4 regions of the Shewanella vaxholmensis genome follow, and region 1 is predicted to be linked to each of the others. Evidence: predicted binding sites of a transcription regulator. Region 1 holds the regulator's gene; each other region holds the start of a gene.

The links. Region 1 encodes sigma-54, which starts transcription at its own class of promoters, with help from an activator protein. Its sites were predicted from a motif close to GTTGGCACGNNNNTNGNNT; they were not measured.
Region 2: Q4Q46_RS04560 (YggN family protein) is a predicted target of sigma-54. The motif match lies at 2,081-2,099, and genes of this name have one in related genera.
Region 3: Q4Q46_RS04220 (flagellar assembly protein FlgT) is a predicted target of sigma-54. The motif match lies at 1,908-1,926, and genes of this name have one in related genera.
Region 4: Q4Q46_RS00535 (DUF1328 domain-containing protein) is a predicted target of sigma-54. The motif match lies at 2,620-2,638, and genes of this name have one in related genera.

What each region holds. Positions count from the first base shown of each region.
Region 1 is NZ_JAUOEV010000012.1:120,128-123,999, reverse strand. Features, by position in the region: gene lptC (LPS export ABC transporter periplasmic protein LptC) at 1-37, shown strand, start outside; gene lptA (lipopolysaccharide transport periplasmic protein LptA) at 24-578, shown strand; gene lptB (LPS export ABC transporter ATP-binding protein) at 575-1,306, shown strand; gene Q4Q46_RS12180 (RNA polymerase factor sigma-54) at 1,414-2,892, shown strand; gene hpf (ribosome hibernation promoting factor) at 2,921-3,208, shown strand; gene ptsN (PTS IIA-like nitrogen regulatory protein PtsN) at 3,211-3,654, shown strand; gene rapZ (RNase adapter RapZ) at 3,651-3,872, shown strand, end outside.
Region 2 is NZ_JAUOEV010000003.1:208,853-212,724, forward strand. Features, by position in the region: gene Q4Q46_RS04555 (LysR family transcriptional regulator) at 1-754, opposite strand, end outside; gene Q4Q46_RS04560 (YggN family protein) at 1,204-2,025, opposite strand; gene glsB (glutaminase B) at 2,208-3,122, opposite strand; gene Q4Q46_RS04570 (YggL family protein) at 3,122-3,448, opposite strand; gene trmB (tRNA (guanosine(46)-N7)-methyltransferase TrmB) at 3,502-3,872, opposite strand, start outside.
Region 3 is NZ_JAUOEV010000003.1:133,342-137,213, reverse strand. Features, by position in the region: gene Q4Q46_RS04230 (DUF2947 domain-containing protein) at 1-289, opposite strand, end outside; tRNA gene Q4Q46_RS04225 (tRNA-Arg) at 530-605, opposite strand; gene Q4Q46_RS04220 (flagellar assembly protein FlgT) at 661-1,827, opposite strand; gene Q4Q46_RS04215 (FlgO family outer membrane protein) at 2,107-2,739, shown strand; gene Q4Q46_RS04210 (LPP20 family lipoprotein) at 2,736-3,185, shown strand; gene Q4Q46_RS04205 (flagella synthesis protein FlgN) at 3,321-3,746, opposite strand; gene flgM (flagellar biosynthesis anti-sigma factor FlgM) at 3,749-3,872, opposite strand, start outside.
Region 4 is NZ_JAUOEV010000001.1:133,667-137,538, forward strand. Features, by position in the region: gene pfaD (eicosapentaenoate synthase subunit PfaD) at 1-838, shown strand, start outside; partial or broken gene Q4Q46_RS21360 (DUF6572 domain-containing protein) at 1,433-1,737, shown strand; gene Q4Q46_RS00530 (helix-turn-helix transcriptional regulator) at 1,910-2,338, shown strand; gene Q4Q46_RS00535 (DUF1328 domain-containing protein) at 2,719-2,892, shown strand; gene Q4Q46_RS00540 (hypothetical protein) at 2,917-3,111, shown strand; gene Q4Q46_RS00545 (diacylglycerol kinase family protein) at 3,256-3,872, shown strand, end outside.

The sequences.
Region 1 (3,872 bases):
GACCAGTCAGGTAGTAGGAACATATGAAGCAAAATAACGTATTACTTGCCAGCCTAATGCTAATAATGAGCATGAGCGCCTTTGCTAAAGTCGACGACCTAAAGCAGGAAGTTAAAATCAAAGCAGTGAGCCAAACGGCAGATATCAAGAACAACCAGATCATCTTCTTTGGTCCGGTGGAAGTTACCCAAGGCTCGATAAAAATCCAAGCAAATGAACTGCGTGCATTTTCTGCCGAAGGTGAAAATAGCAAAATTTTAGTGGCCACTGGTAACCCCGCAACTTACAGCCAAGTGTTAGACGATGGCCGTCCAGCCTCGGCGAGCGCGAAAGAAATTCGTTACGATATGGCAAGCCGTACCCTGACACTGAAAGGCCAAGCTTCGTTAGATCAAGCAGGTAGCCAAGTGACGGGTAATGTGATCCGCTATAACATCATCCAGCAAAAATTGATTGCAGAAAGCACAGGTAGTGGTGACGATCGCGTGATCACTATTATTCAGCCTGAAAGCTATCAAGATGATGCCAAACCAGACGCGCCAGCGGATAAACCTGTGAAAAAGCAGGACTCTAAATGACCCAAATCACCCTAAGAGCACAAAATCTGGCGAAGAGTTATAAGAGTCGCCAAGTGGTTAAAGACGTCAGTCTAACGGTAAAGACAGGTCAAGTTGTTGGACTGCTCGGCCCAAACGGTGCGGGTAAAACCACCACCTTTTACATGGTCGTCGGTCTGGTTAAAAGCGATAAAGGCCACATCTTTATCGACGATGATGATTTAACCGCAGATCCTATGCACCTGCGCGCCCGCAAAGGCATAGGTTACTTGCCGCAGGAAGCCAGTATCTTCCGTAAGCTGACAGTCCATGACAACATCATGGCCGTACTGCAAACGCGCAAAGAATTGAAGAAAGAGCAAAGGGAAGAACAACTCGAGCATCTGCTCGAAGAATTCCACATCACCCACATCCGTGACAGCCAAGGCATGTCATTGTCGGGCGGTGAACGTCGCCGTGTCGAAATTGCGCGGGCGTTAGCAGCAAATCCTAAGTTCATTTTGCTCGATGAACCCTTTGCGGGTGTCGATCCTATTTCAGTTATCGACATCAAAAAGATTATCGAACAGCTCAAAAGTCGTGGCCTTGGCGTGTTGATCACCGACCATAATGTTCGCGAGACATTAGATGTGTGTGAACATGCCTATATTGTGAGTCACGGAAACCTGATTGCCGAAGGAACACCTGCAGAGATCTTAGACAATCAGCAAGTTAGGGCTGTGTACTTAGGTGAACAATTCAGGCTATAGTTAATCAAGCGGAGCCAATGAAGGCAATTTGTGCCAGCATTGTGCTCCACTCAAGATGATAACAAGCGACCTCATCCAACAATAATAACGTAGGGATCAGCGGTAACATGAAAGCGTCACTCCAGCTCAAACTGGGTCAACAGTTAACCATGACGCCACAATTACAACAGGCCATACGTCTGTTGCAACTGTCGTCATTAGAACTGCAGCAAGAGATCCAGCAAGCCTTAGATTCTAATCCCCTTCTCGAGCTGGAAGAGGATCAATTCGACGCCACTAAAGCCCCTGTAAACCAAACGCTATCCGATACGGATTTCAGTGAATCTAGCACCCTGCCGCCAGAAAAAGACAGCTCCACCATAGACACGGCAGAGTCGCTCACGAAAGAGTCCATGCCCGACGAACTCCCCATGGACACCACCTGGGATGAAGTGTTCACCGCCTCCCCTAATTCTGGCCCCGGTGGCAGTCGTGAAGATGATATGCCCTTCCAAGGTGAGACCAGTGAAGGCCTGTATGAGCACTTAGAATGGCAAAAAAACCTCACGCCGTTTTCTGAAACCGATTTAGCCATTGCTACCGCCATTATTGATGCCATCGACGATCAAGGCTATCTCACCCAAAGCACTGATGAAATCCTCGAAGCTATGGGTAATCCTGAGGTCGAACTCGACGAAGTCGAAGCCGTACTCAAGCGCATTCAACATTTTGATCCCATTGGTGTGGCCGCCCGCGATTTAAGCGAGTGCCTGCTGATCCAACTGTCGCATTTCGCCGCTGACACTCCCCATCTAGAAAATGCCCGCATGTTGATCAAAGATCATTTAGATCTGATCGCCGCCCGCGATTTTAGATTGTTGATGCGTAAGACTAAATTAAAAGAGGATGAGTTAAGGGACGGCATCGCGCTTATCCAAACCCTCAATCCCCGCCCAGGTTTATTGATTACGCCCAACGATGACGAATACGTCATCCCAGATGTGTCTGTGTCGAAGAAGAATGGCCGCTGGGTGGTTGAACTTAACCCAGACTGCATGCCAAAAATCAATGTAAATCAACACTATGCATCGATGGCGCGCAGTACTAAAAACCAAGCCGATAGCCAATTTATTCGTGGCCATCTGCAAGAGGCTAAATGGTTTATCAAAAGCCTAGAAAGCCGTAACGACACTTTACTTAAAGTTGCGAATTGCATAGTGCAATATCAGCAAGGTTTCTTTGAATACGGTGAAGAAGCCATGAAACCTATGGTGCTTAACGATATTGCCGAAGCGGTAGAAATGCATGAGTCGACCATCTCACGGGTGACGACACAGAAATACATGCATACCCCTAAGGGACTTTTTGAACTAAAATACTTCTTCTCTAGCCACGTCGGTACTGACGATGGTGGGGAGTGCTCATCCACAGCAATCAGGGCCTTCATTAAGAAACTGGTTGCCGCGGAAAACCAGAAAAAACCATTGAGCGACAGTAAGATGGCGCAACTTCTGGCAGAACAAGGGATCAACGTAGCCCGCAGAACCATTGCGAAGTACCGAGAGGCTATGCTCATTCCGCCTTCTAATCAGCGTAAAAGTTTATAACCTACAGTGGATATCGGAGGACGTTTCTATGCAAATAAACCTGAGTGGACACCATGTCGAAATTACCGAATCGTTACGCGCATATGTAGAAGAAAAGTTTTCAAAACTTGAACGCCATTTCGAACAGATCAATAATGTGCACGTTGTGCTCAATGTCGAGAAAATGCAACAGATCGCCGAAGCGAGAATAAATCTTATCGGTGGTGAAGTTTTTGCTACTTCAGAGCATGCTGACATGTATGCCGCTATAGACGCCCTGATTGACAAGCTTGATCGTCAGGTTATTAAACACAAAGAGAAGTTAACAAAACACTAATAATGGAACTTTGTACCATACTGCGGCCGGAGTGCACTACCTGCGCCACTCCGGGCAGCAAGAAAAAGGTACTGGAACTCATCAGCGACTTAGTCGCTGCCCAGTACCCGACCCTCTCATCTCAAGAGATATTCGAAAGCCTAGTGGCGCGCGAAAAGATGGGGAGCACAGGTATAGGTAACGGCATCGCCATTCCACATGGTCGACTAGCCGATATAGATCAGCCCATTGCCATACTCATTAAGTGTGAAGAGCCGATAGCATTCGATGCTATCGATAAGCAACCTGTTGATATTTTATTTGCACTACTGGTGCCTGCAGACCAATGTCAGCAGCACTTAAGTACCTTGTCTTGCATGGCCGAAAAGCTGAGCGACAAGCAAATATTAAAGCAATTACGCAAGACGCATGATGAAACGGAACTCTATCAGGTAATCACTGGATGAAACTGGTCATAGTGTCGGGCCGCTCAGGCTCAGGCAAATCTGTCGCCCTAAGGGTACTCGAAGATCTCGGCTATTATTGTGTCGATAACCTTCCCTTGCCCTTAATCGGCACTTTGCTTGAGCAACTCAAAGGCAGTAACGATCTCGTCGCCATCAGTGTCGACGTGCGTAACATGCCTGAGCAGGACAAGGTCTTAGTGAAGCAACTCGCGAGCCTG
Region 2 (3,872 bases), on a different contig from region 1:
TGGCAATTTCATCTTCCATCAGATAACTTGCAAGATACACAACCCCAAGACCACTGATTGCGGCGGATTTTAATGCGGGTGCGTTATCCACCCTGAAATTGCCCGATACGCCAATTTCACAGTAATCATCACCCTTCTTAAATTGCCACATGCTGTGCTCGTGCCACTCGCCTTGATAGACCAAACAATTGTGGTCAACTAACTGCTCAGGTCGAGTTGGTTCGCCATGTTGAGCAATGTAGCCTGGAGAAGCAACTAACAGGAATTGGCACTTCATCAGAGGTCTAGCAACCATGCCAAGCGGTAATTGCTCCGACATAGTTAACAGTAAGTCTAAGCCTTCACTCACTACATCTACTTTATGGTCCAGTAAGCTCACTTGTAGCTCAAGCTCAGGATGTTTTGCCATAAAGGATGGCAGCGCAGGAATGATATGCATCACCCCAAAGGACTGGGAAATCCCCACCTTAAGCACGCCGCGGGTCGCATCATTTAAGTTATGCACGCTGGCTATCGCTTGTTCAGCGTCACGCAGCAATTCTTCACCTTGCAGATACAGCAAATGCCCTGCTTCAGTCAGGCTTAAGCTGCGGGTGGTACGTTGGATTAATTGAACACCAAGTCTATGTTCAAGATCGGCGACTTGTGTACTGACCTTAGACTTAGAAATCCCAAGCCTTCTTGCGGCGGCACTAAAACTACCAGCTCTGGCCACATGAGTAAAAATCGCAATAGGTTCTAACAGTTCTAACATGGAAGTCGCCTTAAGCTGTTTACGACAATGATATTAACTTTCGGTGAATAGCAGTGGTTAGCGTAATCATCGCTTAAAAATAACCATAGCATTGATATCTCGCATTAAAGTGATATAACGCAGAGATTTAGACCGAAAAAGTCCACTAAAGTAGGGTGTTATATCTGACTGATATGCCAGCTTTTAATTATATTTTAAGAGTATACCAAATATTCGTCTCTAGACTGTAACATTCCGAACTAAATCGCTGCAAGCCAAGCCTACAAGCCACATCGACTTTATCCTCATAGCTTTCGCCACTAAGAATTAGCCAATAAAAAAGCCCCTAGGCGATAAATTGACTAGGGGCGTAGCATTCAAATTTGACTCATGCACAAGGAGATAGAAGTTATTGCAGTTAAAACCAAGGGCTATTCACAAAAACTATTAGTAAGGACGATTAACAAGAACTATTCACGCAGCTCCTTGGTTGAGTTTTGTGTCAACGCATAAGGCGCGAGTTCTGGTACCTCTTGGCGTAATTGATTTTCAAGCACTAACAGATTTTCAAATCGGTCGCACAAACGGTCAGCTTTAGCTTCCAGTCCCTTAGATTGACTCTCAATTTGTTGCTCAATATCTTGGCCTAAGTTGTCCATTTTTTTGGAGAAGGCATCCATCTTGGCTTCAAAACTATCACCGTCACCCGACATGATTTGGCCACCTATGGTCATCATAATGGTGCCCACTGAGTTCTGAACAATTTGCTCCATTTCCTGCTCGAATTCGTCGTTAAAGGTGTTCTGAATCGAGTCCTCCGTCGCGCCGAGATAGAAGCTATCGCCATGACGGTAGGCAACTGAATCAACACGCTTTTGGACGCCTGCCATCATTTCATCGAATTTAGCACCGGCCGCATCGCCCATTAAAGGGGTTAACGCCATGCTCACCGCTTGCGAAGCTAATGCGACGGCCTCGTTCACGACTTCAATCACTTCAGGCACTTGCGTCGACACTTCATCGGCGTATTGAGTCACTAGCTTTTTTTGCTTATCGGTTAAGTTTACTTGTTTGCCTTCAACAAATAACTTATCGACTTCGATGCGATACTTTTCGGTGCCCTTCTCGCTCATGACTAATTTTTTAGGCTCAACCATAACGTCATAATTTAAAGAGACTTCACAACGTTCATCGACTTTAGGCTCTGTTTGCGCTTGCGCCAACTGTAGGCCAGATGTCCCTAAAATCACGCCGGATAAGGCAAATCCAGTTAATAGCTTATTTAATTTCATGTTGTTCGTCCTTTAATCTGAATAATTCGATAAACCTAAACTACTGAATAGCTTATAGCAGGAGACGTGCCAACTTTATAACAATATGATTATGTTGGATTTAGGAAAGTTAGCACTAAAAGGTCATTAGCGAAATTCGCTAACTTTTAGTCTGATAGTGCTAATAAAAACGTGAAGTAAAACTAGAAAATGGAACGACCAAGGCGTTGGCTTAAATGCTCAAGCATGGCAGTGCCAGCAAGCGAATTGCCATTGCCATCGAGTTCTGGCGACCAAACACAAATCGACAGTTCCCCAGGAATAACGGCAATGATGCCACCACCGACACCACTTTTACCAGGCATACCGACACGATAGGCAAACTCGCCCGCTCCATCGTATAGGCCCGAAGTCGCCAACAGGGCATTAAGCTGCCGAGTTTGCACCTGAGAGATAAGCTCAGTCCCAATTATGCTTTTGCCGCGATTAGCCAAGTACAACATGGCTTTAGACAAGTCAGCGCAATTCATCTTTAAGGCGCAGTAATGAAAATAGGTGCGTAGCACAGTATCAACATCGCCTTGAAAATTACCAAAGGACTTCATCAAATAAGCAATCGCCGCATTGCGCGCACTATGCTGATATTCTGAGTCGGCCACTTGTTTGTCGAAACTGACTTTATCGTTTTGGCTTAGTTGCCTAACTAACTCGAGCATTCTGTGTTTAGGTGCACCTAAACGACTCTGCAATAAGTCAGCAATCACTAACGCGCCAGCATTGATAAATGGGTTGCGCGGCTTGCCACGTTCTAACTCGACTTGTACTAAAGAGTTGAATGAATGGCCCGAAGGTTCTTTGCCAACTCGGCTCCAAATTTCGGCTTCTTCATATAAAGTTAACGCTAAGGTTAAGCTGAAAACTTTGGAGATACTTTGAATCGAAAACGGCTCAAGGTAATCGCCCGCACCTAAGGTTTCACCATCAACGGTTGTGACGGCAATGCCTAATTTGCCAGCATCAACGCTGGCCAGTGCGGGGATGTAATCTGCAACCTTTCCTTGGCCGAGCAAGGGTCGAACTTTCTCGACCACTTCCTCAAGTAATGCCAACTCGGGCATTAACCCCACCAAATGTCGTACAGTTCGCTAACTTCAACCTGAGACACTTTTTGATTCGCCCAGAATGCCTTAACTGCTGCAATATCTTCTTCGGTACATTTGCCGATCGTTTGGGTTGCGATAATGCCTTCCCATTCGATGTGACCGCCGCCATGGAAACCTAACTTACGGGTTTCGATCACTTCATCGATAAATTTATCAACAGTTGCATCGATATCGGCTTCTGATACTGATGCATCAAAAGTCCAAGCCATATCAAAACCTAACTCTTGGAATTCATCAACGCGCATTTTCTTACGTAAACGACGGCTACGATTAGTTGCCATAGTGACTTTCCCCGTTGTGTTAAAAAACTAATTAATCAATTGAAATATCTAGATTAAGCAATACGCTCAAACATCAGATCCCATACACCGTGACCCAGTCTATGGCCGCGGGCTTCAAACTTTGTCAGTGGGCGATGATCAGGACGCGGCACCACAGTGCCATCACTCGACTGGTTTTGATAACCAGGAGCTGCTTGCATCACTTCCAACATATGCTCGCTGTATTCTTCCCAATCGGTTGCCATATGGAACACGCCGCCAATTTTTAGCTTGCGGCGGATCAGTTCAGCAAATTCAGCTTGTACGATACGACGCTTATGGTGACGTTTCTTATGCCAAGGATCGGGAAAAAACAATTGCACTCGGGCTAATGAACCGTCGGCAATCGCATGTTCTAATACTTCCATGGCATCATGATGATACA
Region 3 (3,872 bases), on a different contig from region 1:
ATTGAATGAACTCGGCTAACATGTCGGGTAAACTGCTCTCTTCACTATCCCAAGCACTCTGCCAATGATCTGTATCCACCCAAGCATCAGCCTTCGCCGCCCAATCTCCCTTAGTGAATTGCTCCGCACGACTACTCTTGTTGCTAATCCATTGGTTCCAGATTTCCATCGCACTTTTATCTGTTAACGGCAGGATATGCGCCTTGTCCTCGTCAGTGACAGGCAAGTCCTTGTGGTTGAAAATCCACTTACGGCGGTATTGATCTAGCGGGATATAAGTGTTGGCCAAGCAAGCTCTCCTAGGTTGAGCCCTGAAGGCTCATCAAACATCAGTGTGTTGGATTATACTGACTTAGCCAAGTTTAGGGAAATGGCGCAATGTGGCTATATCCTAGTATTGGATTTTATAGTAACGATTAAGAGAGCTGTTTTTTAAGGGATATAGACTGAGGAAGTTTTAAATGTGTTTTTGAAAATTATTCTTATCAGAAAAATCTTCAAGTGAAGTTGAAATCACACAAGCATTATCTGGTCTCTCCACAGGGACTCGAACCCCGATCGGCCGCTTAGGAGGCGGCTGCTCTATCCTGTTGAGCTATAGAGAGACGACAGTGATTATACTGGTTTTATCTCTGATTAAAAGGCTTATGATTTAGTTGCTTAAATCTTAAGCGCTATGTCGTTTATCTGCACATTGTAGGCCGCATTTTGGTCTAAAAGTACTGCTGTTGAGCTTTCTTCACTCACTTGTTCGATTTTTACCGTGGCTCGACTTTTGGTTGCGACGGCGCGCATTTCATTGAGTCTATCCGGTAGGTTTTGCTGTAATACGACTTGGAATTTATCCCCAACACGAATGCCATGTTTACGGCCGAGATTTAAAATGATCCTGTCCGCTTGGCGGCTCACGACTTGGCCGAGTAAGGGTCTGCAATTGAGTGTGCTGTCCAAATCGTGGGTAGCCTGTTGCATTAATTTAGTAATATTTTTGCCATAGGATGATCGCCAGAATCTGTCTGTATTTGGGGCAATAATGGCTTGTTCTTCAAATTCCCATGGCGCCGATGTGCTGTAGCTTTTACTCCAGACTTCTTCGCCACTGATCCCATGATAAAGGCTAAGTTTGAACTGGAATTGCCTGAGTGGAGCTTCATCCCAGAATCCTAGGAAGGTTGGCTGCACTGGCTCCATTGAGATATCCATAATTTGTGGTTGGAGGATATATTGGCTGTCGGTAATTTCACTGAGCCAGCTTGGGAGTCGATAACCGCGGATATCCACTAGATCTTGCTTAATATCGAGCAGCTCTTTAGCGTGAGTGTGGCTAAAGCCTGTGGCGGAGTAATCTTCTATAACACTACCAAGTTTTTCTGAAATAACTTCTTCAAAACCTGAAAGCTGCCCATATCTGAGCTGAGAACGATCTTTGATTTGTGCTTGAGGGATTAAAATCGCAGCCTTTAATTGTCCATTTGGACACTGCTGCGTAGGATCATCATTTAGATCGAGTCGTAGGGACACATAAATTTTGTTTCCCTGGATTCGTTCGCTAACGAGTTGGATGCTGATGGCTTGGGCGTTGCGATTTATCGCGAAGTTATTCTGTGTAAGGTTTCCGTTAGAGGTTTGTTGTTCACTGGATATTTGAATGCCTGTGCTTAATGTCGCGTAGCTAACGGCTTGATTAATCGCTTCTTCCCTTGCTTGAGCCGTATTACCATTGATAATAGTCGCTTCACCACTGGCTTCTATCCATTCGGCCTGAGTAGGCAAAGACAAGAGTGCAAGGCCCAAAATGATGAGCGAAGCTGAACCTGGTATATGCATCAATACAATCCTTATCGCTAAGCTATTGGCGAGCTTGCTAATCGAGCCAGTTTCCTGACACTTAATCTAATATACCGACAAAGCAAATTTCATGCCTGAGTAACGAGAGTTTTCGATAAAGTTTCCATTGGCGCAGTCGATATACAGCGTATGAGCATAATATTGTCGGGCTGGAGCAATTTTGGTCCGAAGATTGCTGGCTTTTGTTACTCACAAAAATGAAACGCATAGAGTGTGAGTGATTTAATTGCCAGTACACCCACAGATGAGGTAAATCCAATGCTAAAGCGTGTGATTATTCCCTTAACATTGATTATGTTAGGTGGATGCGTGGCTAAATCGGTTACACCGCCCAAGCCGAGTTTAGTGGATGGCAATGGGTTGCCGCCAACGGCAGTGATCAACCATTTAGCACAGCGAATTGTGACAGAGCTCGTTAAGCAAAATGATGCTCTGCGCTCTGATCAGCCAATTGTCGTCGCCACCCCTGTATTAGTAGGTGACATGAATGGCACAAATGCGTTGGCGCAGCAGTTACAGCAAGGATTAATGACGTCGCTCCATAGCTTTCAGTTTAATGTAGTGGATTTGAATTTAGCTGATGGCTTGAGAGTGACGGCTAATGGGGATTTTATTTTGACGCGAGATTGGCAACAATTGTCGAAAAATCTTCCCGTTGAGCATCTTGTCGTTTCGACTATGAGCCCAGTTACCAATGGTATGGCGATCAATACTCGGATTGTGAACATAAGTAACAATCGTGTGGTATCGGCCTCTCAAACTTTTGTGACTCAAAAAGAGTTGGCAAACTACATGCAGCCTTCGGAGCAAATTGTGTCACAAAATGGCATCTTATATCGTCAGGCGAGTCCAGGCATGAATGAAGTGCGTGTTTTAGGAGATGGAAAATGAAACGCTACCTTTTAGTTATTGCGGCGCTAATGCTAACTGGCTGCGCTGCTAAAGATAGATATGTGCAATGGGAAGATGTGCCTCCGCCGAGTTTTCCTAAGTTAACGGCCATAGGATATGCGCCCTTAGCGACTCAACCGGCTAAAGAGCAATCACAAAGAGTGTTGATGGCCATGCAAGCATCAAAAATTGTGGCCTATCGTGAATTAGCAGAACAAGTTTATGGGCAGAAAATAACGGCAAACAGCAGTGTCAGTGATTGGATGTTGACTGACGATAATGTTAAAGCGTCGGTTTCTGGCGTGATCCGTGGGGCGCGGGTCGTTAAGAGTTATCCGGCAGGCGATCATTATGTCACTGAGTTAGAACTGGATTTTTCACAGGTATGGGCGCTGTATCAACAACAGAGTCGTCCACAGCGAGTGAAAGAAGTCACGTATTTCTAGTCATTTCTACATGACTCTATTGAGCCGCGGACTATACGAGTAGTATGCGGCTTTTCTATTTCTGCAAAGTACTAAAGTTTAATTTTTAATCAGAGCTTAGAAGCTGGAAATACAGAGTATGAATTGATGCGCCTGTTAGGCTTTTAAATCATTACCTAAACTTGAGATAGTTGAGGTCTTGCCTTTATCGTTATACGTAAGGCTGGAGGCGTTTCTGCTGGCTTGTAAAGCTTGAGCGAAGCGATTGAGACTGGCTAAATTCATCTCAATTAAACTGGCATTTTGATCGTTCAGTGCTTTGCATTCAGTTAAGGCGTCTTTGACAACGGCCATTTTATGCACGAGTTCGGTTTGCTGAGTGAGTTGAGACTTATCAGTGTGGTTTGCCAGAATATCGTCATTAGTCTTGAGTTCCTTCAGACATTGTGATTTTTCGTTAGCAAGAGAAAGCAGTAAATCGGCGTTTTGGTCAACCAAAGCGCCTTTTTCCTTGAGTATGATTTGCTTAAGAACAGCCAAATGGGCGTGTTGTAGATCTACCAGTTTAGCTATTTCAGTCATAGTTACTCTTTATTTAAGTCATTAAGTTCGGCTTCAAAACTTGCAATATTGGCAGCCAACTTTTCGGGGTCAATTTTGTAGCGGCCTTCGGCGATAGCTTGTTTAATTTCGGCCACTTTCTTTTGA
Region 4 (3,872 bases), on a different contig from region 1:
AGCCGAAGCCGATTCTGGCGGCCATACCGACAATCGTCCACTGGTCACGCTATTGCCGACGATTTTGGCGCTCAAAGATGAAATCCAAGCTAAGTATCAATACAAGACGCCCATCCGTGTGGGAGCAGGCGGCGGCGTTGGTACCCCCGACGCAGCATTAGCCACCTTCAACATGGGCGCGGCCTTTATCGTCACAGGTTCAATCAACCAAGCGTGTGTGGAGGCGGGCGCGAGCGAACACACACGTAAGTTACTCGCCACCACAGAAATGGCCGATGTGACTATGGCACCCGCCGCCGATATGTTCGAAATGGGCGTGAAATTACAAGTGGTTAAGCGTGGCACTCTGTTCCCGATGCGCGCCAATAAGCTTTATGAAATCTACACCCGTTACGATTCAATTGATGCCATCCCCGCGGACGAGCGTAAAAAGCTCGAAGAGCAAGTGTTTCGCGCATCACTCGATGACATTTGGGCGGGCACTGTCGCCCACTTTAACGAGCGCGATCCTAAGCAAATCGAGCGCGCACTGGATAACCCCAAACGTAAGATGGCGTTGATTTTCCGCTGGTATTTGGGTCTGTCTAGCCGCTGGTCGAACACAGGTGAAGTCGGCCGCGAAATGGATTACCAAATTTGGGCAGGCCCTGCCCTTGGCGCATTTAATGCGTGGGCAAAAGGCAGTTATTTAGATGACTATAAAGCCCGTAATGCGGTCGATTTAGCCAAACATTTAATGGTGGGCGCGGCCTATCAATCCCGGATTAACTTGCTGTTATCCCAAGGGGTTAGCATTCCAGTTAGCCTGCAACGCTGGAAACCGCTAAATCGTTTTTAACCCCTAACGGACTATCGAGACATCAAGTAGGGACTCAACTCCCTACTTGATGCAATCTTCTTCACTACCTCGTTAAATCGAAGCCGCCGACCTTATTACCAATCTAATCCCTTGAGTTATTGGCTCTGTTTGTGCCAATGCTGCTAAGCACTGGCGCTCCAGTGGTACGCCGTAAACCCATCCTTGGGGGCTCAACGGAAAAGTCCCTTTTCCGATGGCCACTGCCGCGACAATGCACGCCTGCAACCAATCGAATACATGCTGCCTAATTTAAGAATGGGCTGCGAGGCAAACTTTGATAGGACATATCCCTTCCCCAAAAATCTACATACCACATGATTTGTGAATAAAGTTTTTTGTCATTCAAAAGTATCGTTTTGTGCATTATTTCAAATAATACTTTCAATCAAGTCTTAATATTCAATATCTTATAAACAATTCGCCAAACAAAATACGTAGTAATACAGATGCATACTTTCTACCCAGAATGATATTTACTATCGTGCAAAGCTCCTTATAAATCATTAATTTGCGAGTCACCTCGCCAAGTAATTGAAGGTAAGATTATGCGCATTATATAAGTGTAAAATATCTATGAGCATAGAAGGTCAAGGTTCAGTTGACTCCATTGGAATAGATCAAGAAGGTGTCGTGGTGCTAACCCTCTCAGATCATTTGGAATGGGATGACGGGCATCTATTTCTACACAGGAAAAGATTAATACCGACTTGGCTTTCTTGGAGTCTGGTGAAATATTTGAAACCAATCCAGATTCAAAGGGTAAAGAATTTAAAATTAATATTCTATGCAAGTATGAGCCTACTGCTTCTGCAATGTGGTTCATATCACAATGCACAGATATCATTAATCAAGCGGGGTTCGGTTTGGTTATGAGGTGAACACTTAACAAGGCCTAGCATTGCGTCTTTCAAACTTAACATTTGCTCGCTGTTGGCGGCGTTAAACAACTTGGCGGGCCACTGTCGTAACTTTGACGTAAGGTTGTCATAACTAAAATCAAGAGTTTCGGATGATGATTAGCCTCTAGCAATCATTATTAGGAACTAGAAAATGGAACAGATGATAAACAAAGACTTAGTTAAGAAGCTTCGAAACGAACGTTCTTGGTCACAAGATCAACTTGCCACAATCTCAGGACTGAGCATTCGTACTATTCAGAGAATAGAAAGCGAAGGCACAAGTTCTTTAGAATCAAAAAGAGCGTTAGCGGCAGCTTTTGATATTAACGTAAGCAATCTAGATATTAATACCACCGCAGCTGGCACTTTGGCATCCATTCATAGTGGTCGTAAGTTTGGGTTAGCGGGTGCCACCCTGGGTCTTTTAAGCGCATATATTGGAATATCTATATCTTTTGCCTCAGGGCATATTACGTCGGGTGAAGCAGGAATATATTATGGAGGTCTTGGTGCGTTCTATGGTATTTGCTGTGCCGTCATTGCCGTACTGTCTAACAGATATCATACAAATGCTGCTTAATAGGACCCTGTGAAGCTGCTGGCGATGATAGTTAATGCGCAAGTGCTGGCAGCTTACCGCAAAGTATTGTCTCTTTCTCGGCCTTGCTATCGACGTCTTCATCTAAGCCGATACTCAAATGGTATCGGCTTTTTTATGCTGTGCTCCTCTATTTTCTGACTGAAACTCTTACCGAAGCTTAGGTAAAAATTGCCTGTACTACGTTTAGTACATTCACGCCAACTTAAAATCAACCAATGAAATTTCATTTAAAAATCAATAAACTAATTAAAATATGTAAAGTTGGCATTAAGTTCGCAATATCTAATTCACCATTAGCCGTACCTTACAAATGACACACTCGGTCATAAGAAGGATTAATACTAAGCGAGGAGGTTGATATGTTAGGTTGGACATTAGTATTTCTGGTTGTTGCCATTGTTGCTGGACTATTAGGATTTACTGGAATAGCAGGCGCAGCAGGTATCGCAAAAATTATTTTCTTCTTATTTATTGTGTTACTCGTGATTTCACTGCTGATTAATGCCCTCAAGGGCAAGTCACCGCGACTTTAATTATTTTTTAGAAAGGAGATGTATATGAAACCATTTACTCTGATGACAAGCGCCTCACTGGCATTATTGCTCGCTTTAGGTTTAACCGCCTGTAGCGATAACAAAGCCGAAGATGCCGGCGAAAAAATTGATGAAGTGATGACTGATGCAGGTAATGCCATTGAAGATGCCTGTGAAGAAGTGAAAGAAGGCGTTAAGGCTAAAGATACTAAGTGCTAATCTGACCTTTAACCTAACTTGAGGGTGGCAATAGACATATCTACTGCCACCCTTTTGATCTAATGTTAACAACGCGATTCACCGATTCAGTCAGCCGTTCAACATGCAGCGGTTAAATCAAAAATACAGCATTGGAGGGCGCGTATGCTAAGCAAAATCCACATCAAATATTTCTACTTTATGGGTGCCGTGTTACTCGCCTATTTTGCAGTAACGGGTACGTCTCCCCTGCTCACCTTTATTTGGGCTTGGACAAGCCTGTCGCTATTTTTAGTCGGTTCAGCCTACTGGTTTAATCTCGCCAGCATTTTTAGAAAGCGCCAAGATGGCACTATCCCTTGGTATATTCGCTGGGGCTTTATTCCGTTTTTATTGGGCTGTCGGCTGTATAATCATTGGGCCAGAAAACGCGACTCTGTGCCGTCGATGCAAAAGATAGATGAGCAGTTGTATCTCGGCTGCCGATTATTTTCTGCGGATCTGCAGAAAATCAAAGCCAATAAGATTACCGCCATTCTTGATGTGACCGCCGAGTTTGATGGCTTAGATTGGTCGCAGTTTGAAGATCATATCGAGTATTTGAACATTCCCATCCTCGACCATAGCGTGCCGACCAGTGCCCAGCTCAATCAAGCCGTTAACTGGTTGCATCGCCAAGTGCGCGCCAATAAACAGGTGCTGATCCACTGTGCTATGGGGCGCGGCCGCTCAGTACTGGTACTCGCCGCCTATTTAGTCTGTAAAGATAAACAGCGCAACTT